DNA from 3 places in the Pseudoalteromonas sp. NS-SX12 genome. Region 2 is predicted to be linked to each of the others. Evidence: predicted binding sites of a transcription regulator. Region 2 holds the regulator's gene; each other region holds the start of a gene.
What was found. Region 2 encodes sigma-54, which starts transcription at its own class of promoters, with help from an activator protein. Its sites were predicted from a motif close to GTTGGCACGNNNNTNGNNT; they were not measured.

Region 1 (7,212 bases), 1.2 Mb from region 2:
CTTCCAATTTTGCTTTTTGCGCTAACCACAGCGACTCACGCTGTTTTAACACCTTGTTTGCCGTATTAATCGCGTTTAGTTGTTGCTTTAACGCATCATCTAACTTGCCGATAAATTGCTGAAACTGATTATAATAGCTACCGCCAACGCCTTGCGCAGCACGACTTTGTAATTGAGCTAAATAGTCTGAGCGAAACGACTCGATACCCGTTAATTGACGCTGTAAATTAGCAAGGTGTTGCTGCGCACCAACAAAATCGAGACGCAGTTTTTCTTCTTTATCAGATTCAAGCTTTATTAATAATGCTAGTTGGTCACGCGCCATTAGCCTTGTCCTAGAATACGAGCCAAGCTAGTTAACCCTTCATCATAAGGAATAACATCTGTCATACCTTGTTGTAAGAAGTGGTTTATACCCGGCATCATTTCGATAGTTTTATCAAGCATAGGGTCGCTGCCTTTTTGATAAGCACCCAGCGTAATAAGGTCTTTATTCTGTTGGTAAAGTGAGTAGATTTGTTTTAACACGCGCGCTTGCTGCAAATGTGCTTCGCTAATAACTTGCGGCATAACACGACTAATCGACTTTTCAATATCAATCGCGGGATAGTGCCCTGAATCGGCCAGTTCGCGGGATAATACTATGTGCCCATCAAGAATCGCACGGGCTGCATCAGCGATTGGGTCTTGCATATCATCCCCTTCGGATAACACGGTAAAAAACGCCGTAATGCTGCCTTGCCCTTCGCCACCATTACCCGCGCGTTCAACCAAGGCGGGAAGTTTGGCAAACACAGAAGGTGGATAACCTTTAGTTGCAGGAGGTTCGCCTACCGCTAGCGCAATTTCGCGCTGCGCCATGGCATAACGCGTTACTGAATCCAGCAGCAACAGTACGTTTAACCCCTGATCACGAAAATATTCAGCAATCGTTACGGCGGTTTCACAGCCTTTTAAACGCATCAGCGGTGATGCATCCGCAGGAGCCGCCACTACCACTGAACGTGCTCGCCCTTCTGCGCCTAAGATTTCTTCAATAAATTCTTTAACTTCGCGACCACGCTCACCAACTAAACCAACCACTATCACATCGGCATTAGTACCTCGAGTCATCATGCCAAGTAATACTGATTTACCCACACCACTGCCCGCAAATAAGCCCATACGCTGGCCTTGACCTACGGTAAGTACAGAATTAATGGCACGAACACCGACGTCCATCGGTTGTTTAATTGGGCGTCTGGCTAATGGGTTAATCGGTTTCGCTGCGAATTTTAATTTAGCTTCTGCTTTTACAGGGCCAAGTCCATCAAGCGGTCGTCCTAATCCATCAACAACGCGACCTAACAACCCCATACCCACAGGTAAACCCACATCTGATTGTTGGGGAATAACACGCGCCCCAGGTAATACACCCGAAATGGCATCGTTTGGCATCAAGTAGAGAGTCTCGCCGCTAAAGCCAACTACCTCAGCATCTACTAAGCCCTGCTGGGTTTCAATTTGACAACTGCTACCAACTGGTGCTTTTAACCCCTCGGCTTCAAGCGTAAGACCAACAACACGCTTTAAACTGCCGGCAACTGCTGGGCGGTGAGTTTTAATTTTTGATTGGTAACTAACAAGACGCTGTGCAAGCCCTTGACTCATAATTAACCGTCGTGTTTTTGACTATCGATACCTGCTTCTTGCAAAAAGCTCTCCAGTATTTCTTTAAGGCGCAATTCTACCGAGTAATCAATTGATGAATTGTCAGAATTGATATGGAGGCCACCCTTAGTGATACTCGGCTCAACAACTAGCTTCCAATTTCTATCGGCGAGTTGCTCGGCTGGTATGGCTTGTTGCACCAATTCAAAATCTTCTGGATTCAATAACACTTCAAGGGCACGGTGTTGACCTTTTAATGCATCAGTTGCCACTTTCATGGCGCTAAAAATAGCTTTTTCATTAATACTAAGTTCGCCATGAACTACCGCTTTCGCCAGCTCAGATGCTAAAATCACGACTTGCTTTTCAACTTCCTCGCTCACTTGCTCAAAAGGCGTAGCTATTTCATCTAACAGCTTGGTAAGTTGCGCGATTTTCTCTTCGACTTCAGGTTTTGCCAGCTCAAGTCCTTCTTCTTTACCTTGCTCTAAACCTTCTTCATAGCCTTTTTGCGCACCTTCTAACTTACCTTGTTCAAAACCTTCCTGATAGCCAGCTTCTTTGCCCTCAGCGTGTCCCTCTTGGTACGCCTCTTGTCGAATTTGTTCAATTTCTTGAATGCTTAGTGGCGTAAACTCTTCTTCTGGCTCGGGTTCTTGTTCGGCTTGTTTTTTCTGATAGAGCTCTTCTAGCGACTTGCCCATTGCCGTTGAGCGGCCTCTTAGATTGCGTCTTTCATCCTTAACATCCGGGATCGGCCAATTCTCAAGCAGCGTTTCTATCGCCTCTGCATTTTCGATTTTATGCCCTGAGCGGTACTTGCCTAATTTCATAAATTAGAGGAACTCCTCACCACCACCGCCGCCAAGCATAATTTCGCCTGAATCAGCTAAGCGTCGTGCTATGCTCAGAATTTCTTTTTGTGCCGCTTCTACTTCACTAATGCGAACTGGCCCCATTGCTTCCAGGTCATCAGCCATCATTTCAGCCGCACGTTTAGACATATTCTTAAGGATCTTATCTTTAAGCCCTTCGTCTGTGCCCTTAATTGCTTTCATTAGTACATCTTGCTGTACTTCACGTAGAATCGCTTGAATGCCGCGGTCATCGACGTCAATTAAGTTATCAAATACAAACATCAAGTCTTGAATTTGCTGTGACATTTCTTCGTCATGTTCACGAATTGAATCCATCAACTGCCCTTCAACATTAGTATCTAGGTAGTTCATAATATCTGCCGCTGCTTTTAAGCCACCCATTTTAGCAGCTTGTGCACCAGCCTGACCTGCGAATTGTTTTTCCATAATTTCATTCAATTCTTGCAGTGCGGCAGGTTGCACTTCTTCAAGATTGGCAATACGCATGGTTAAATCAAGACGCACTTTTTCAGGGAATTGATTAATAATTTCAGCAGATTGCTCTGGTTCTAAATACGCCAAAACAATGGTTTGTATCTGCGGGTGCTCGTTACGAATAATATTCGCTACTTGTTTTGAGTCCATCCATTTCAGTGAATCAAGTCCTTTCGCACCTGAGCCCATGATAATTTGGTCAATTAGGTTCGCCGCTTTTTCTTCACCTAGCGCTGCGGTAAGCGCTTTCTTGATAAAGTCTTCAGATTGGAAACCAATAGTACTAAAGCTTTGAATTTGGTCGATAAACAGCTTGTGTACCGCGGCAATTTTGTCTTGGCTTAAATCATCCAAGCCCGCCATCGCCATACCTACTTTTTGTACTTGCTTTGGTTCTAAGTGCTTTAAAATCTGTGCGGCATCTTCTTCAGATAAACTCAGTAATAAAATCGATGCTTTTTCTACACCATCAAGTTTATCTACGTCAAAGCCGCTACTTGTTGTTTGTTCTGCTACTTGCGTATCTTGATCAGTCATCTTCAGTTAACCACGCTTTAACTACTTGAGAAGAAAGTTCTGGCTCATTTGCCACTAATGCTCTTACTGCTTTCAGTAAGTCTTCATCACCATGTAAGTCTGGTAATTGTAACGTACCATCTGGGCTAAAGCCGACTGCCGATTCGTCAAATTCTTGACTTAGCATATCAATGGTATCATCACCTAAGTCTACACCTGCTGATAGGCTTGCGTCATCATAATCCTCTGTCGTGTCTTCTGGATTAATCAACTTGCGTAACATTGGACGCACTACTGCAAGAATAAGCACGATAATAACCAAGGCACCTAAAGCTAGTCTGATTACTTTGAAGAACCAAGGTTGCTCCCAAATTGGTAGCTCAATCGCTTCACTAAATTCTTCTTGTACAAACGGAATCGTCACAACTTCTAGCGCATCGCCACGCTGCATATCAAAGCCGATGCCACCTTGCAGTAAACGGCGGATGTTCGCTAATTCTTGCTGAGTACGCGGATCACGTGTCGCTTCGCCACCTTCTGCTACACCGTTTGTGTAGTTCACCGCAACCGATACACTGATACGACGGATCACACCGGTTTGCTGACGCTTATGTGAAATGGTGGTGTCGAGCTCATAATTACGGGTTGCTTCTTTACTGTTTCTACTTGGCAATGTGTTTTGTGCTGATTCATCGCCTGTTTGTTCTGGAATTTGCGAGTTAACTGGCGGTTGATTCGTTAGCGCACCTGGAATGCCCACCGCAAGGCCACCAATGTTGGTGTCTTCACGTGTCATTTCACTGCGTACCGCCGGTAAGTCTGGGTTAAAACGCTTCTGCGTTTCTTCAATTGAACTAAAATCCATCACCAGATCGACCTGCGCAGTATAGTTACCTAAACCAACAACAGGGATCATAATTGAATCGATTTTTTCTAAGTATTCTTGTTCACGTTTGCGTTCAATTTCATATTCTTTACGTGAACGCGCGGTAAGTGAGTTTTGTGAGCCCGAGTTAAGTAAGCGGCCATTTTGGTCTGTTACCGTTACTCGGCTAGGCTCTAGCCCTTGTACCGCAGAGGCAACCATATCAACAACCGAATCAACTTCTTCACCGTCAAGTGTGCGACCACGTCTTACCGTTAATACAACTGTTGCACTTGGTTTTTTCTCACGGCGAGCAAACACATTTTCTTTTGGAATCGCTAACAGAACTTTAGCGCGCGCAACTTTACTGAGTTCTTCAATAGTACGTGCAAGCTGCTGTTCACGTGAGTGCTTTAAACGCTCACGCTCTAGACGCTGGCTCACGCCAAAGCCCATATCTTGCATTAAAATTTCGGTGCCTGACGAAGGCGTTTGCTCAAGACCTTCTTTAGCCATCAACAGCTTGATATTTTGATACGCTTCAACCGGTACTGAAACAACATTACCATCGAGCTTGTATTCCACTTTTTGTGCGTCTAAAAATTCAAGCGTTTGGATCAGTTCATCCATTGGCATTTTACCAAGAGGACGCATATCAGGCTCTTTCGCCCAAATCATGATAAATACGGCAATTGCGACACAAATTGTTAGTGCGATAATGAGCGTGACTTGGCGCATTACATCAACACCACTTAAGCTGCCAAGAAACCCTGATTTTTGTTCTTGATTACCACCACCTACATCGCCGACACCTAAGTCGTTAGCGTCTAGTGTTGATAAATCTGTTGATGTATTAGCCACAACCCTACTCCACTATTTCTTATACAGGCATGTTCATAATGTCTTTATAAGCTTCAATAAGCTTATTACGCACTTGAACGGTTGCTTCAAACGCCACCGAAGATTTTTGCGATGCGATCATTACTTCAGCCAGTGACACATTGCGGTCACCCATTTCTAACGCCGTTGCTTTCGCTTTAGAGTCTTGCTGTAAACCGTTAACCGTATCGAGCGCATCTTTTAATAAATTATTAAATTCAACCTGTGAGCTACCTTGAATAGATTCAATAGGCTGTTTCGGTTTAGAAAAGTTACTTGCTTCTACCGCAAGTGACTGCATTTCTTGATAAAGATTGTTTGGTGAAATGTTCATACTAACAAACCGTAAAAATTGACTTAACACGATTAATGCAAGCTTAATGCCAAAAATAAAATATTTAAAATCAACAGCTTATAACGGCATTTTTTTGACTTTGATAAAGTTTAGACAGAAATAAAGCCTCCTGTCAGAGGCTCGATTTAAAAAGTAGGTGTATCTGTTGTGCTCAGTACAATGATTTTTTACGCAGGTAATTCAATTCCCATCTCACGCATTTTTGCAAGTTTATAACGCAGTGTTCGCGGGCTCATACCAAGACGCTCAGCAACGTCTTTACGCTTGCCATCACACGCGCGAAGCATATCTAAGATAATTGAGTTTTCTTTATCTTTAAGCTCTTGTTTATAACCCTGAGCATCATCTACTTGGGTTGATTGCACTGTTGCGACGTCTGGTGCTACTTGCTCAGGTTCTTCACAAGTCAGCTGTATCTTTGGCGACAAGCTTGTTGGTTGCATGCTTGCTACCGAGCCTAAGAAAATATCATCTGCGGTAATCATTTTATGGCTTTGCAAAATCAGTGCGCGCTGAACGACATTTTCAAGCTCGCGAACGTTACCTGGCCAGTTGTAACTAAGTAATTTTTCTTTAGCTTGTACGTCAAACTGCACCGGCATGTCATTATTATGACGCTGAATTAAATGCTCAGCCAACGGGACGATATCCCCTGGACGCTCAGCAAGTGGCAGCCACTCGAGCGGAAAAACATTAAGGCGATAATATAAATCTTCGCGAAAAACGCCTTGCGCCACCGCCTCTTTTAAGTCGCGGTTAGACGTTGCAAGCACACGTACATCTAAATTAATGGTCTTGCGAGAGCCAAGACGTTCCACTTCACGCTCTTGCAGTACACGCAGTAATTTCGCCTGTAGGCTCAAATCCATCTCAGTAATTTCATCGAGTAAAATAGTGCCGCCTTGCGCTTGTTCAAACTTACCAGGACATGCTTGAATAGCGCCGGTAAACGCGCCTTTTTCATAGCCAAATAAAGTGGCTTCTAGCATATTTTCAGGAATCGCCGCACAGTTAATCGCAACAAAGTTCTGCTCTGCACGCGGTGAACTATCATGAATATAACGTGCCATCACTTCTTTACCTGAGCCACTTGGCCCAAGCACCATAACGGATGCATCAGATTTCGCCACTTTCTCTGCAAGTTGCATCAGCGCTTTACTAGCTGGGTCTTCAACAATTGGCCCATCTTTAATGGCTTCTTTTTCTGGTAAATAACGACTTACCATGTTTAATAACACTTCTGGTGCGAATGGTTTCGCCATGTAGTCAATGGCTCCTAAGCGCATCGCTTCAACCGCATCATCAATGGTCGCGTAAGCTGTCATCATTAATACGGGTAAATCAGGGTAGTTAAGCTTAATACTTTTAAGTAAATCGATACCTGACATAGTGCCCATTTGCACGTCACTGACCACCATTGAAATACCGCCTTCTTTAAGCTTAATAATCGCTTGTTCGGCACTGTCGGCTTCAACACAATTAATATCAGCCAATGCTAGGGTATCGACTAACGCTTCTCGTAAACCAGAATCATCTTCTACGACTAATACTTTTGCATCGTTCATAATCACTCCTAACATGCTGTTTTAGAGATA
Region 2 (7,212 bases):
CTCATCATGCTGTGTTCGGCTTCTTCACGGATTACATCAACAATGTCATCGATGGTAATACGGCCAAGTAATTGGCTGTCTTCATCGACAACAGGGGCTGAAATCCAGTTATGACGTTCGAATAATTGCGCAACTTCTGACTCACCCATACTAACAGGGATTGCTTCAGATTCATTATCCATCACTTCTCGTACAGTGAGTAACGGACTTTTTGTCAATAATGTCGCAAGCTGAATATCACCTAAAAACTTATTTTCTTTATCGACAACGTAAAGTTCATCGGTGCCTTCAGGTAATTCGCCTTTTAAGCGTAAATAACGCAAAACGACGTCAAGCGTGACATCAGGGCGAATCGTGATGGTATCGGTACTCATTAGAGCACCCGCGGTTTCTTCCTCGTAAGATAAAACAAATGTCGCGCGCTCTTGATCTGTTTTATCCATTGAGCCCAATACTTCTTGGTATACGGTATCGGGTAAGCTACGTAACACTTCTGCAAGGTCATCATCATCCATTTCTTCCGTTGCAGCGGCAATTAGCGCAGGATCCATTTGCGCGATAATGCCGTTACGCACATCTTCAGAAAGCTCTTCTAAGGTTTCACCTTGCAGATCCGGGTCAACCAATTGCCATAAAACAGTACGGCTTTTATGCGGTGAAGACTCCAACAATAAAGCAATATCACACGGTGGCATATGCGCTAACATGCGTCGAACATGCACAAACATGCCGCTACTTAGGGCTTTTGTAACCTCATGTAGTTGTGTTTGTGAGTAGTCTTGTTCTAGTGCTTCTGGCATGTTCACCCTATTATTTATTGAAGGTTGGAGTGAATGATTGCAACTCTTTGATTTATTAGAGTTAACTTACGTCTAACTTATTGTAGCATTATTGCAGAAAAATGTTTTAACTAAGTTAGCTGTTTATTCGTCTTCGTTAAACTTAGCTTGAATTAAATCGCCTATGGCAAGTAACGCTTGATCTTGGTCAGGACCCTCACAACGCACTAATACCTCTTTACCTTGCGAGCTTTCTAACAGCATTAAACCCAATACACTATCAGCTTCAGCCGTTTTACCGCCTTGGGATAAACTAATTTTCGCATCAAATGCCATTGCGAGCTTTGCAAGTTGGGTTGCAGCGCGAGCATGTAGCCCTAACTTGTTTTCGATTAAAAATCGTTTTTCAACTGACATAATAGTCGCTTATGCTTATTTGTTTACTTGCTCACGATGGTGGGCTTTTACGTTTTTATGGTGTTTGGCGAAGCTATCAGCCAGTGTTTGTGCTAAATAAACTGAACGATGCTGGCCGCCAGTACAGCCAATTGCAACGGTTAAATAGCTACGGTTATTACGCTCTAAATGCGGTAACCAAGTTTCAATAAAGGTTTGCACTTGCCATGCAAATTTATGAACCACAGGCTGGCTAGAAAGGAAGTCGATTACCGGTTGGTCTAACCCCGTTAACGGCTTAAGTGCTGGTTCCCAATGCGGGTTTGGCAAAAAGCGGGCGTCAAAAACATAGTCAGCATGTTTTGGAATACCGTGTTTATAACCGAATGACTCAAACGTGATAATTAACTGATTTGATTTTTTACCGAGTACCTTCTCTCGTATGCTATCGGCAAGTTGGTGAACACTTAAGCCTGTTGTATCGATAAAAATATCCGCTTGTGAGGCGATAGGATCGAGCAGCTTTTTCTCAGCTTCAATGGCTTCTTCAAGGGAGATATTATTCAGTGATAACGGATGCAAGCGGCGCGTCTCTGAAAAGCGCTTAATTAGCGTGCTGTCATCGCTATCAAGGTAAAATAAGGTTGGTGTTGCAAAACCAGGTAAATAGTCGAGTACTTCTTCTATTTCCTCTGGCTCTTTAGTCATATTTCGAGCATCAACACTCACTGCAATTTTGTCGTATTTATCTGAAACTGAGCGGATCAACGAAGGCAATAAATTAACAGGAATATTGTCAACAACATAGTACCCGAGATCTTCCAATACTCTGAGAGCGACTGTTTTTCCTGAACCAGAACGACCACTGACTAAAATAAGTTGCACTTAGATCTCCCTTAGTTAACTCGCCTCACTACTAATGATTTGATATAGCTGATGATTATTTTCAGCGTGACGTAGTTGACGGCAAAACTGCTTATCTTTTAGTTTATCAGCGATGGTGGCTAAAGTCTGCAAATGTTGCTGGCACTTTTGTTCTGGTATGAGCAGTACGATAAAAATATCAACGTCTTTATCGTCAATAGCATCAAACGGAATAGGTGACTGATTTACAATTAAAAAGCCAATGGTATTTTGTAGGCCATCAATGCGGCCATGAGGAATGGCGAGGCCTTTACCAATACCCGTGCTACCTAGTTTTTCGCGTTGCAGCAAGGCTTCAAGAAACTCTTGAGAAGTAATATCAGGGGCTTGCTGATGGGCAAGGTCGCTAATAAATTCAAACAGTCTTTTTTTGCTATTAAAAAGGACCGCGGTTTTAGCGCAGTCCTCAGCAATAATATCGGTTAATTTCATTTTAGTGGCGAGAAAGTTTCTCTTTGTGCTTAATTACTTGGCGGTCTAGTTTGTCGACCAGGCCATCGATTGCTGCATACATATCTTGATGCTCGGTAGAGGCAAACAATTCGCCACCGTTAACATGCATAGTAGCTTCTGCTTTTTGTGATAGTTTTTCAATATCTAGAATAACGTGCACGTTATTTATATGATCAAAATGCCTCTCTAGTTTTGCAAATTTGTTAGTGACATAGTCTCTTAAAGAATCAGTAATTTCTACGTGACGACCTGTTAAGTTTAATTGCATAAGCATTTTCCTTCTATTTGGTCTAGATCAGGCTCTTGCGCTGATTAGACGGTGGTATGGATAGCGACTCACGGTATTTTGCGATAGTGCGTCGCGCCACTTTAATTCCTTGTTCTGCTAGTAAGTCGGTAATCTTGCTATCACTTAATGGTTTAGCTGGATTTTCCGCCGCAACTAGCTTTTTGATCAGTGCTCGAATCGCGGTAGATGAACACTCACCCCCATTTTCCGTGCTAACGTGGCTTGAAAAAAAGTATTTAAGCTCATAAATGCCACGTGGTGTATGCATGTATTTTTGCGTTGTTACACGCGAGATAGTCGACTCATGCATCTCGACCATTTCGGCAACGTCGTTTAAAACCATAGGTTTCATTGCTTCGTCACCATATTCAAAGAATGCCTGTTGTTGTTCAACAATGCAATTGGCTACTTTTAATAAAGTATCGTTGCGACTTTCTAAGCTTTTAATAAACCATTTTGCTTCTTGCAAATGGTTGCGAATAAACTGGCTGTCAGTGCTTGATTTCATCGAGCGAGTAAGCGCAGCATATTGTTCATTCACGCGGATCTTTGGCATGCTATCGTTGTTTAAATCAACGCGCCAACGTCCTTTAATTTTCTTTACTGAAACATCGGGAACCACATATTCAGGCTCTTCTTTTATGATGCTTTCAGCTGGTTTTGGATTAAGGCTATGTATTAATGTTAAGACTTCTTTTAACTCAGGCTCCTTGAGTTTAGCCTTCTTCATTATTGTACGATAATCACGTAATCCCAAAAGTTCCATATGGTTTGAGATTACGCTCTTTGTTTCGTTTAGCCAAGGGGTATTTTTGTCGTACTGATTGAGCTGGATCAATAAACATTCTTGTAACGAACGTGCAGCAATACCAACAGGATCAAAGAGTTGAACGCGTTTAAGTACAGCTTCAACTTCGTCTAGTTCAATTTGTTCTTGGTCGTCAGATTGCTGTACCGCTTCTAAAATTTCTTCGCTACTTTGTGTTAAATAACCTGAATCGTCTACCGCTTCAACAATTGTGGTTGCGATCATCTCGTCGGTGTCGCTGAACGGCGTTAAGCGTAATTGCCACATCAAGTAATCTTGCAATGATTCGCTGGTAGAGCCTTGATATACAGTATCGTTGTCAGGAGCTGGGGCGTTACTGACAGAAACTGGTGCGGCGCTGATATAATCATCCCACGACACATCCATAGCTAAATCTTCAGAAATATTCTCGTTGCTAAGTGCGTCGCTTGATTCAATTTCACTTTGGCTTGGCGCTGCTTCAACATCATCGCCGTTTATTGATTCGTCTTTGTTTGACTCAGTGCTTTCGTTGTTTTGTTTATCGTCACTGTAGTCAATGTCTTCTTCAAGTAAAGGATTGGCATCAAGCGCTTCTTGAATTTCTTGCTGCAAATCTAACGTACTCAGTTGCAACAAGCGAATAGCCTGTTGCAATTGTGGAGTCATTGTTAGTTGCTGCCCAAGGCGAAGCTGTAAAGATTGCTTCATGTAGTTATTCTAATCCTTCTTTCGATTTCAAGCCGCTAGTTAACAATTCAATTCCAAATTTAAGGCCTATAACTATTACTATAGTCTGAATTGTTCACCTAGGTATACATCGCGTACTTTTTGGTTGTTTAAAACGTCTTCAGCCGTGCCAGATGCGATTAATTCGCCGTGAGAAACAATGTAGGCTTTTTCACATACATCTAAGGTTTCACGCACGTTGTGGTCTGTTATTAACACGCCAATGCCGCGATTTTTCAAATGCTCAATTATTTTCTTTATATCTATCACTGAAATAGGATCAACACCAGCAAAAGGTTCATCTAACAGGATAAATTTGGGGTTTGCGGCTAATGCGCGCGCAATTTCCACACGACGACGTTCACCGCCCGACAATGCCATACCCTGTGAATCTCGGATATGGCCAATGTTAAATTCTTCTAATAAATCATCGAGCGCTTCTTCGCGTTGCACACGATTAAGTTCTTTGCGTGTTTCTAGAATCGCCATGATGTTTTGATATACAGTAAGCTTTCTAAAAATCGACGATTCTTGCGGTAAATAGCCTATGCCTAAACGGGCGCGACTATGCATTGGTTGCAATGTAATGTCATTATCGTCAATACGAATAACGCCATTGTCGCTCGGCACTAAACCAACAATCATGTAAAACGTCGTGGTTTTACCGGCACCGTTAGGACCCAGCAAACCAACAATACTGCCAGCTTTCACTTCTAAACCAACATTTTTTACCACTTGGCGTGATTTGTAACTTTTAGCCAGCTTTTCGGCAATTAATGTGCTCATTGTCCGCCTTGTTCATTTTGCGTATTGATGATGGTTTTTACTTGGTTAGTTGAGTTTTCAGCTTTTTTAGACGTCACTGTTTCAGCTGCGCGATCATAGATGATGGTATCTGCTGACATCATGTCGCCATTTTGTTGAAATTTGGCGCCACCAGACATTGTAAATAATGATTTAGCCACATCGTAAGTGACTTTTTTAGCACTTGCGACAATGATTGACCCATCTTCTTGTTCAGCACTAAATTTTACCGGATCACCACTGGCAATAAGTAATTGCTGGTTATCTCCTAACTCAGCTCGTTTATGTGCTTCAAGGTAATCGGCGGTGATGGTCATATTGCCATGCTTAATTTGTACATTATGGCGAAAAATACCGACATTTTCTTTTAAGCGAGCAGCTTGCTCATCGGCGTCAATCTCAAGTGGGTGCTTAAGTTTGATCTGCTCAGCGGTAGCGTGTCCACTTGTGATACACAAAGTGAGGGCTAGTCCAGCGATTGACAGTAATTTCGTCATGTTATTGGTCATAATAAGTGGTCTTTGTATGGTTTATTAACTTAATAACTTGCTCTTCTAAATTAGCATTGAGGCCTTGTCCTTTAATTTCAAGTCCCGGACCTGTCATTTTTACTTCGGATTGAGAAGTCATTAGTTTGCTATTAATTAAATATTCTACGCTTGCCGCTTCAATTGTATTGAGCATGATATTTGGTGTTAGACTTTTGGCAATAACGTTTTGTTCCAAAATGAGCTTTTCGTTATTGTAGAGCGTGGCTTCATCGGCTGTGAGTTGCCACACACCTTGTTCTGAAAAAATAGTAAATTGCGGTTTTTCAAAGTGGGTAAAACCTAAATCTTGATACATCGACATTTTTCGCGCCATCACTTTATGGCTAACAGTACCAGATTCATTAAAGTTGGTTTGCTTTAAGTCGGTTGCAATGTAATCAGGAATACTGGCAACGTTTTCAACAATCGGCTTTGGTTCTTTAGGTGTAAAGAAGTAAGGCAACCAAAGCCAAACCATGGCAATGGTGAAAAGTATAGTAAGTGCAATACGCGCCGACATTAGCTGCTACTACCTGCGTGGCTAAGTGTTTTGTCTTGGCTCAGCATAATTAAATCGGTCAGTTCTCTTACTGCGCCAAAACCGCCTACCATGGTAGTTTTATAATCAGCGATGCGTTTTACCAGAGGGTGAGCATCATTGGTTGCTACGGCAAAGCCAACTAATTCCATTACGGGTAAATCCGGGCTATCGTCCCCAATATAAGCAATGTTTTCGTTATCAAGTGATAGCGCGTGTTTTAAGTTATTAAAAGCGACTATTTTATCTTCTTGGCCTTGATAGATATGCTGAACAGTAAGGCTTTTCATACGGTTTTCCACAATCTTTGAGTTGCGCCCAGTAATTACCGCAACCTGTATGCCACTATTGATAAGCGACTTAATACCAAAGCCATCTTTAGTATGAAATGCTTTTAGTTCTTCGCCATCATTACCAAGGTAAATGCGACCATCAGAAAATACGCCATCGATATCACAAATTAACAGTTTAATTTTGCTTGCTTTTGCAAATACGTCAGCACTGGTTTGTGCATATAATTCGTTAAAAAGCTGCTGTGATGTAGTTAAACTCATAAAACACCTGCCTTAAGTAAATCCTGCATATTAAGTGCGCCAATTGGCTGTTGTTGCTGGTCAACTACAAGCAAACCGTTTATTTTCTTTTGTTCCATTATGTTTAAGGCTTCAGCAGCAAGCATCGATTCATTTGCTGTTGTGCACTGTTTAGTCATCACTTCTGAAATAGCTGTAGCGTGAATATCAATGCGTTGTTCTAAAATCCGGCGCAGGTCACCATCGGTAAAAATACCTGAAAGTAATCCGTTATTGTCGACAACCGCTGTCATACCAAGCCCTTTGGCTGTCATTTCTAACAGAGCGTTTTTAACCGTTGTGTTTTCAGCTACCACAGGTAATGCTTCGCCTTGATGCATAATGTCTTTAAGCATTAACAATAGGCGCTTACCTAAACTGCCGCCAGGGTGTGATAAAGCAAAATCATCG
Region 3 (7,212 bases), 210 kb from region 2:
TCTTTTAGTTTTGGAATACGGTGTTCTAGTTTACCGGCTGTAAACTGGCTAGCTGCAAACTGAAGTTGTTTTGTTGCCTTTGAAATACGCTGCCAAAAAAACCAAATGGTCAGCATCATAAACAAACTTAATAGCCCGAGTGCAATTGCCAAGTAGCGGTTATTGCGCTCAGACATGATTTTACTGTTATCACGGATCGCTTCAGCCTGTAAATTTTCTTGCTTTACGGCCTCACTTATTAAGGCATTAAACTCAGCATGTACGCCCTGTTGCTGCAATAAACGATACAGGCTTTGCGCTTCAGATAATTCACCACGTGTAATCAGCGACCTGATTTCTTGCGAAGTCGTAATAATGCGCTCAACTTTTTGTGTTACTCGGTCTAACAATGCGAGTTCATTTTGCGTGCTGACCTCAGGTGCCAAAGCTACTTTTTTTAACAGGGAATTACGTACTTCAACAATTGCTGTACGCAACTTTTGCTCATTTTCTTCGCGTAACTCAGGCGCAAGCACGATGCCATTGCGCGACATTTCACCGATCGCAACAAGCTTTTCGAAAGTGTAAAGGGCAATATTTGAATACTGGTTAAGAATTTTATGAACAAGTTCTGATTTTTGTGCATTGTCTTTAAAGCGGTTTGAACTATCAAAGTAAAGACCTGCCATCGCTGAGCTGAACAGTGAAATGATCACTAACGCGATAAGTAATTTATGAGTAAGGCGACTTTGGATTTGATAAGGAAGGTGATTCAACTGCTTTTCCATTCAATGGGTTACCAACTAACTAGTGCATAAATACTAAGTTAGCCGTAAATCTGCGAGTTTACTATATTGTTAGAAGTAAAAAGAGTTAATAATTCACCTACCTATTAACTCTCACAACAACAATATTGGGATTGCGTTCCTGTCCCCTGAAAATACCATCGACTGAAATATTCTTGCGTCAATTAAAGCCGACGGTAATACAGGAACGCGAGACATATAGTAATGACAACAGCTAAATTAAGCCTGTTGAATTAATTAAACTTTCCTAAGTCATATTTAAAAATTAGTTAAACAACATAACTTACTTAAAAAAGCATTAGATTATTAAATTAAAAAAGGCTGTAATTTATAAAATTACAGCCTTTTAAACAGGTGCGAACGGTCGCAAATAAATCATCATTTATTTATATGCAACTGCGCCTGCTAATGCGAGTTTTTTGCCATAGCGGTTTAATTTAGCCAATAAGCTTTTTTTACCTTTATTAGAAAGAGTTAGTTGACCTTGAGATTGGCCACCTTGATTTAACGCTTGTTTAGTCATGTGATTGCTCCTGTTGTTTAACTAGGTGCTATTTTGCGTTTAAACATGGTTAAAATCCAATCAATAAAATTACCATTTTGACATGAGTTTTTCTAATGCGAAATTAAAATAGCTATAGTTGCATATAAACTGCATAAATGTGCAAAACCCAATCCTATCTATTTGACCTAAAAGCCTTAAACGGGCAAGCTTGTGCTTAGCGTTTTATTAATCACCATTTCATGAATAAACATTATCTAATTGTTTTAAACCCACTACCAAATAAACAAAAAAAATATTGGTTAAATTGGCTTGTTACCACCTTAAAGCAGCAACAACATAGCTACTATATTTTTACAACCTCAGCAGTATTAGCTGATAACCAACTTTTCTTTAAACAACATTTGGCAGAGTACACTGAAGTGGTCATGCTGGGTGGTGATGGCACGCTACATTTGCTAGCCAATTGCATGGCTCACAGCAACAAACCGATTACCGTTTTGCCGTGCGGTACAGGTAACGACTTTATGCGCAATTTTGCCTATAGCAAACAACAACTAAAGCAGTTAGTACAAAGCGACCGAGTAATGACAATTGATTTAGGAAAAGTTAATGCGCGTTATTTTATTAATAGTGCCGGCGTAGGCTTTGACGCTGAAATTGTAGAGCGCACCAAAGGAAATAAAGGCTGGTTAGCGCGTTTCAGCTATTTATATCATACCCTTGCTTGTCTTTTATTCTTTAAGGAGTCGCTCTTATCATTAAAGCAGCAAGGTAAAGAAACGCATTATAAAAACTTTCTTACGGTGTTTGCTAATGGCAAATACTTTGGCGGCGGTATGAAAATTGCGCCCAATGCAGAGTTAAACTCGTCGCATTTAATGCGTTACAGTGTAGAAAAAACGCATTTAGCCAAAAAGCTCTGGGCTTTACCTAAGCTCTATTACGGTAAACATATTTCGCTACCAGAAGTGAAGGAACACGCATTTACACAACTTGAAGTCTTAACCCCAAACTTGCCTGTGCAAGCAGATGGAGAATCTGCAGGCTACACACCTGTGGTGATTGAAGTAGCTAAAAGCGCGTTAACGATAAAAATAATTTAACACCATAAAAAAGGAGCCTAGGCTCCTTCACATTGATGACTGACGCTTTAATCTAAATTCAATATCCTTAATTTAGATTGATGACTTTTTAGTTTCCACTTTAAATACATCGTAATTTGCAAGTGCCGGAATACGCGCTTGTAACTCATCCTCTTGCATTGCTAGGTCTTTAAAGTCAAAACACATTTGGTCGGCTCTTTGCTCAATATTCTTCGCTTGTAGCTCAACTTTTTCTTCAATTTGCTCGCCCATACGTTCCATGCGCTGCTCAAACTCGCTCATATCACCGCCAGAACTTAACATTTCGCTACCTAAAGTAATCAGCAAGCTGCCAATGGATTCCATAATCATTTCTTCCATTGCTTGTTCCATCTGCTGGTCGAACTTACTATCAAATGTGTCGCCTATGTTATCGAAACGGCCTTGATCCATAATGAATGTGCCACCGTCATAAAATGCAGCGTGAATTTCATCGCCAATCTCTGACATCATTTGTTCCATTGTAGCCATATTTTTTAAGCCAAATGCATTGCCCACTTCACTTAGCGCAACACCTGCTAACGCGACACCTTCCATAGCAATCTCAGCCACTTGTGGAACCTGACCGCGCACATCGCTAGAGTAACGGGCAAGTAATGTTTGATCCGCTGCAGAGAGTGACTGAGCTTCGCCATTAATCTGCAAGTTACCATCTTGGTCAATAACCACTTCACCTGAAGCGGCTTTGATATTAACCGTATCAGGTGTAATTGATAGGGTGTTGTTAAATTCTAAATTGCAGCTATCCGACGAAAAGCTCATATTGCTGTCGTGACCATCTTGATGTGCTACTGCATTTGTTGATAAGCCAATACACGCTGCCACTGCTGTTGTTAAAAGTAATTGTTTCATAGTGATTCCCGTATCTTTTGCGTTTTAATTTTTTCTCTCGTTGATATAGCTATATCAAGGTCAGTGCCAAATTTAAAAAACATATAAAATACATATAGATAACTATTTTAACGTGCCTTTAAGAGCTTCTAAAAAGCATGTAAAAACTAAAAAATAGTAAATTTAACCATATGATTTGTGTATTTGACTAAGTTATTTGAAATATATTTACTTGCGCAAAATACAATAATGGTTATTACTGTTTATGAGTGCTTAACCATTTAATGTTGAGGGTGATCATGAAAGACAATTACCAAAACATAAACAATCAAGAGCCGCTAAATAGCGATTTAGAAAACAACCAAGAAAACGAACATAAACGCGAAGTTAAAAAGCGTTTAGAAGATATTTTAGAAAGAAAGCGATTACGAAAATCCATTGGCATGGATGACACCCACAATTACTGGGATGAGCTATAACAGCATTTCGCGCCATTGTTTAAAAACAATAATTAGCCACTGTTGATGTTTTATGTGGCGGGTATTTCACACCCCTAATTCCAAACTTAGTCACATAAAAATCAGCCAATACACATTAATCCATAGAAGTAGAACGTGTTGACCTTTGTGGTCTAAATTCTGTTCAAATTCAAAGCTTTTTGATCGCGGCGTTGTCTTGTAGGCCAGCGGACTAAGTCAATAAGCAACAACCAAGAACAAAACGCTTTAGTTAATCTGAACGAATTCACCTAAATTTAGGTTAACTGTGTTCGTTTAACTGCAACATTAAATCACCGAGCAATGCTTTTAGTTGGGCCGCTTTATCAAGATCTAACCCTACTTTATCTACCAGTTGTGAAGGTAGGCACGAAAGCGATTGCTGTAGCGAGTTACCGTAATTAGTTAAATAAATACGTACTTTTCGCTCATCCCAATCATCACGCCTGCGCTCAATTAAATTGTTGTCGGCCATACGCTTTAAAATAGGCGTTAATGTATTATTGTTTAAAATCGCCTGCTGCCCAATTTCCCCCACAGTAACGCCATCTTGCTGCCATAAAATCAGTAAAATAACATACTGTGGATAAGTTAGTTTGTATTTGTCTAACTCAGGCTGGTAAAGCCGCGTCACTAGACGTGACGCCGCATAAATTGGAAAGCAAAGTTGATTTTCTAACAGTTGCTCGGGCTTACTTGCCATACTATTGCGCCAGCGCTTTTTCGATATAGCTAGCAAGTGCGTCAGGTTTTGTTGTTGGCGCAAAACGCTTAACTGGTTTGCCATCTCGGCCAATTAAAAACTTAGTAAAGTTCCACTTAATTTTATTGCCTAAAATACCCGACAATTCAGTGCGTAAATACTTATAAAGTGGGTGGCTATTTTCACCATTTACATCGATTTTCTCTGTCATAGTGAAATCAACGCCATAGTTAATTAAACATTCACCCTGAATTTGTTCCGGCGAGCCTGGTTCTTGTTGGCCAAACTGGTTACACGGGCAACCAATAATAACTAAACCTTGGTCGCTATACTTTTTGTGTAACGCTTGAAGACCTTCATATTGTGGTGTTAATCCACACTTACTCGCTGTATTTACGACTAATACGACTTTGCCTGCAAAATCTGCAAAGTCGATATTCTGACCTTGCAAACTGTTAATACTAAATTGATAAAATGGTGCCATTAGCTTTCTCCTCTATTGCAGCCAAATATATCGCGCACGATATAATCGCACAATAATAGTTCAAAAATTGAAATAAATCGCGGTCATCTCGATTTAAACTCTTCAATTAAAAAATCTATTAATAAACGTACTCTTAATGGCATTAGATCACGGTTAGGGTAAACCAGCCAAGAAGCGTTATCTGCAACTTGATATGAGTCTAATAAGCTTACTAATTTACCACTTTCAATATAGTCACCAACAATATCATACGCTAGATGAGCAATGCCTAAGCCTGATAGACACGCTTGCAGCAGCGCTTCTCCATTATTGCTGCGCCAACGCCCAGCCACCTTAAACTCTTTAATATTGTCGCCCATATTAAAGCGCCAACGGTTAGTCACCGCGATTAAACAATTATGCTCTATCAATTGCTCTGGGTGGCTTGGTGCAGGAAACCTTGCTAAGTACTCAGGCGATGCAACTAAAGTCATAACACGTGTTGAAAGTGGCCGCGCAATTAAATTAGAGTCAGCCATTCGGCCAAATCGAATCGCTAAATCAACGCCTTCGGCAATCAAATCTACATTGCGGTTATTAAAATCCATGGTAATCGACACTTGTGAATAACGCTGACAAAACTGCGCGAGCTTAGGTGCAATTTGCTTTGAGGCAAAATCGCCAGCACACGAAATTTTAATCTTGCCCTTCGGCTCTTGTTGTTCACCTTGCAGCGCTAGGTTAGCCTCTTCCATTGCAGATTGAATCGAGTGTAATGAGGCCGCATATTGCTGCCCAGCTTCAGTTAAATTAAGCGAACGCGTTGTTCGTTTTAAAAGCGCAACACCCAATCTCGACTCTAATTGCGATACGCTACGGCTAATATGTGATGTTGACACATCAAGCACTTTAGCAGCTTGAGTAAAGCTACCACAGTCCACTACAGCCAAAAACTCGTTGATCCCTTGCCAGTTCATACTAAGCACCTATGCAAAAATAGAAATTAGAACACGCCTATTATTGCATACATGCAAAAGTGATTTGTCAACAGTGGGGATTATCCCAACTCAGAAAAACGTTAGACTGGCTTTAATTACCGTACCTAATTGAGGCAATACAATGGAATTTAGTTTTGTAAATCCAACTAAAATTATTTTTGGCCAAGGCCAAATCGCGAGTATTCAACACGAGATCCCACAGTCAGCAAAAGTACTGGTTATTTATGGCGGTGGCAGTATCAAACAAAATGGTATTTACCAGCAGGTAACCGATGCCCTAAGTGAACACCAAGTTTTTGAGTTTTCGGGTATTGAGCCAAACCCGAGTTATGAAACCGCAATGCGTGCCGTTGCGCAAATCAAAGAGCACAACATCGATTACTTACTTGCGGTAGGCGGTGGCTCCGTTATCGATGGCACTAAGTTTATTGCTGCTGCGGCCAAGTTCGATGGTGAACCATGGGATATTTTAGCAAAAGCAGCAGAAGTAACAGACGCCCTGCCAATTGGTGTTGTACTTACCTTGCCCGCGACAGGCTCGGAATCAAATAGCTATTCAGTTGTGTCTAAGCTCGACACCAACGACAAACTGCCGTTTGCAAGTGAAAAAGTACAACCAAAGTTTGCTGTACTTGATGCACAAGTAACAAAAACATTACCTGAAAGACAATTAGCGAACGGTGTCGTTGACGCATTTGTGCACGTTATGGAGCAATACTTAACATTTGACCATGGCGCTAAAGTGCAAGATCGCTTTGCTGAAGGTTTATTGCATACGCTAATTGAAGATGGCCCACGTGTGTTCGCAGAGCCAGATAACATGATGGTTCGTGAAAACCTAATGTGGTCGGCAACTATGGCACTAAACGGGCTAATTGGCGCAGGTGTACCACAAGACTGGTCTACACATATGCTTGGCCATGAGGTAACTGCATTATACGGTTTAGATCACGCGCAAACTCTCGCCATTGTGCTGCCACGTATGATGAATGCTATGCGCCAACAGAAAGAAGCGAAGTTATTGCAGTATGCTGAACGTGTTTGGGGTATTACAGAGCAAGATAAAAACTTAGCCATTGACCAAGCGATTGAAAAAACCGAGGCGTTTTTCCACTCGGTACACATGCCAACACGTTTAAGCGATTACCAGTTAGATGAAAAAGTAGCTGATGCCGTCGTTGAACAACTTGAACGTCACGGTATGACTGAGCTGGGTGAAAGCCAACAAGTAACACTTGATATAAGCCGCGCAGTATTAAAGGCGTCGGTTTAAGCACCCGCTTCTAAA

Region 1: fliE (flagellar hook-basal body complex protein FliE) is a predicted target of sigma-54. The motif match lies at 5,632-5,650, and genes of this name have one in related genera.
Region 3: AC2IOM_RS04665 (YggN family protein) is a predicted target of sigma-54. The motif match lies at 3,337-3,355, and genes of this name have one in related genera.

The regions. Positions count from the first base shown of each region.
Region 1 is NZ_CM170634.1:2,999,511-3,006,722, forward strand. It holds gene fliJ (flagellar export protein FliJ) at 1-325, opposite strand, end outside; gene fliI (flagellar protein export ATPase FliI) at 325-1,650, opposite strand; gene fliH (flagellar assembly protein FliH) at 1,653-2,483, opposite strand; gene fliG (flagellar motor switch protein FliG) at 2,487-3,539, opposite strand; gene fliF (flagellar basal-body MS-ring/collar protein FliF) at 3,532-5,244, opposite strand; gene fliE (flagellar hook-basal body complex protein FliE) at 5,264-5,596, opposite strand; gene AC2IOM_RS13990 (sigma-54-dependent transcriptional regulator) at 5,785-7,182, opposite strand; gene AC2IOM_RS13995 (sensor histidine kinase) at 7,191-7,212, opposite strand, start outside.
Region 2 is NZ_CM170634.1:1,174,025-1,181,236, forward strand. It holds gene mgtE (magnesium transporter) at 1-800, opposite strand, end outside; gene AC2IOM_RS05585 (HPr family phosphocarrier protein) at 924-1,196, opposite strand; gene rapZ (RNase adapter RapZ) at 1,212-2,060, opposite strand; gene ptsN (PTS IIA-like nitrogen regulatory protein PtsN) at 2,076-2,531, opposite strand; gene hpf (ribosome hibernation promoting factor) at 2,533-2,820, opposite strand; gene AC2IOM_RS05605 (RNA polymerase factor sigma-54) at 2,843-4,339, opposite strand; gene lptB (LPS export ABC transporter ATP-binding protein) at 4,418-5,143, opposite strand; gene lptA (lipopolysaccharide transport periplasmic protein LptA) at 5,140-5,658, opposite strand; gene lptC (LPS export ABC transporter periplasmic protein LptC) at 5,660-6,211, opposite strand; gene kdsC (3-deoxy-manno-octulosonate-8-phosphatase KdsC) at 6,211-6,783, opposite strand; gene AC2IOM_RS05630 (KpsF/GutQ family sugar-phosphate isomerase) at 6,780-7,212, opposite strand, start outside.
Region 3 is NZ_CM170634.1:964,234-971,445, reverse strand. It holds gene AC2IOM_RS04680 (sensor histidine kinase) at 1-767, opposite strand, end outside; gene AC2IOM_RS04675 (hypothetical protein) at 1,168-1,308, opposite strand; gene AC2IOM_RS04670 (diacylglycerol/lipid kinase family protein) at 1,530-2,393, shown strand; gene AC2IOM_RS04665 (YggN family protein) at 2,466-3,284, opposite strand; gene AC2IOM_RS04660 (PA3496 family putative envelope integrity protein) at 3,563-3,742, shown strand; gene AC2IOM_RS04655 (MarR family winged helix-turn-helix transcriptional regulator) at 4,023-4,463, opposite strand; gene AC2IOM_RS04650 (glutathione peroxidase) at 4,465-4,947, opposite strand; gene AC2IOM_RS04645 (LysR family transcriptional regulator) at 5,031-5,903, opposite strand; gene AC2IOM_RS04640 (iron-containing alcohol dehydrogenase) at 6,046-7,197, shown strand.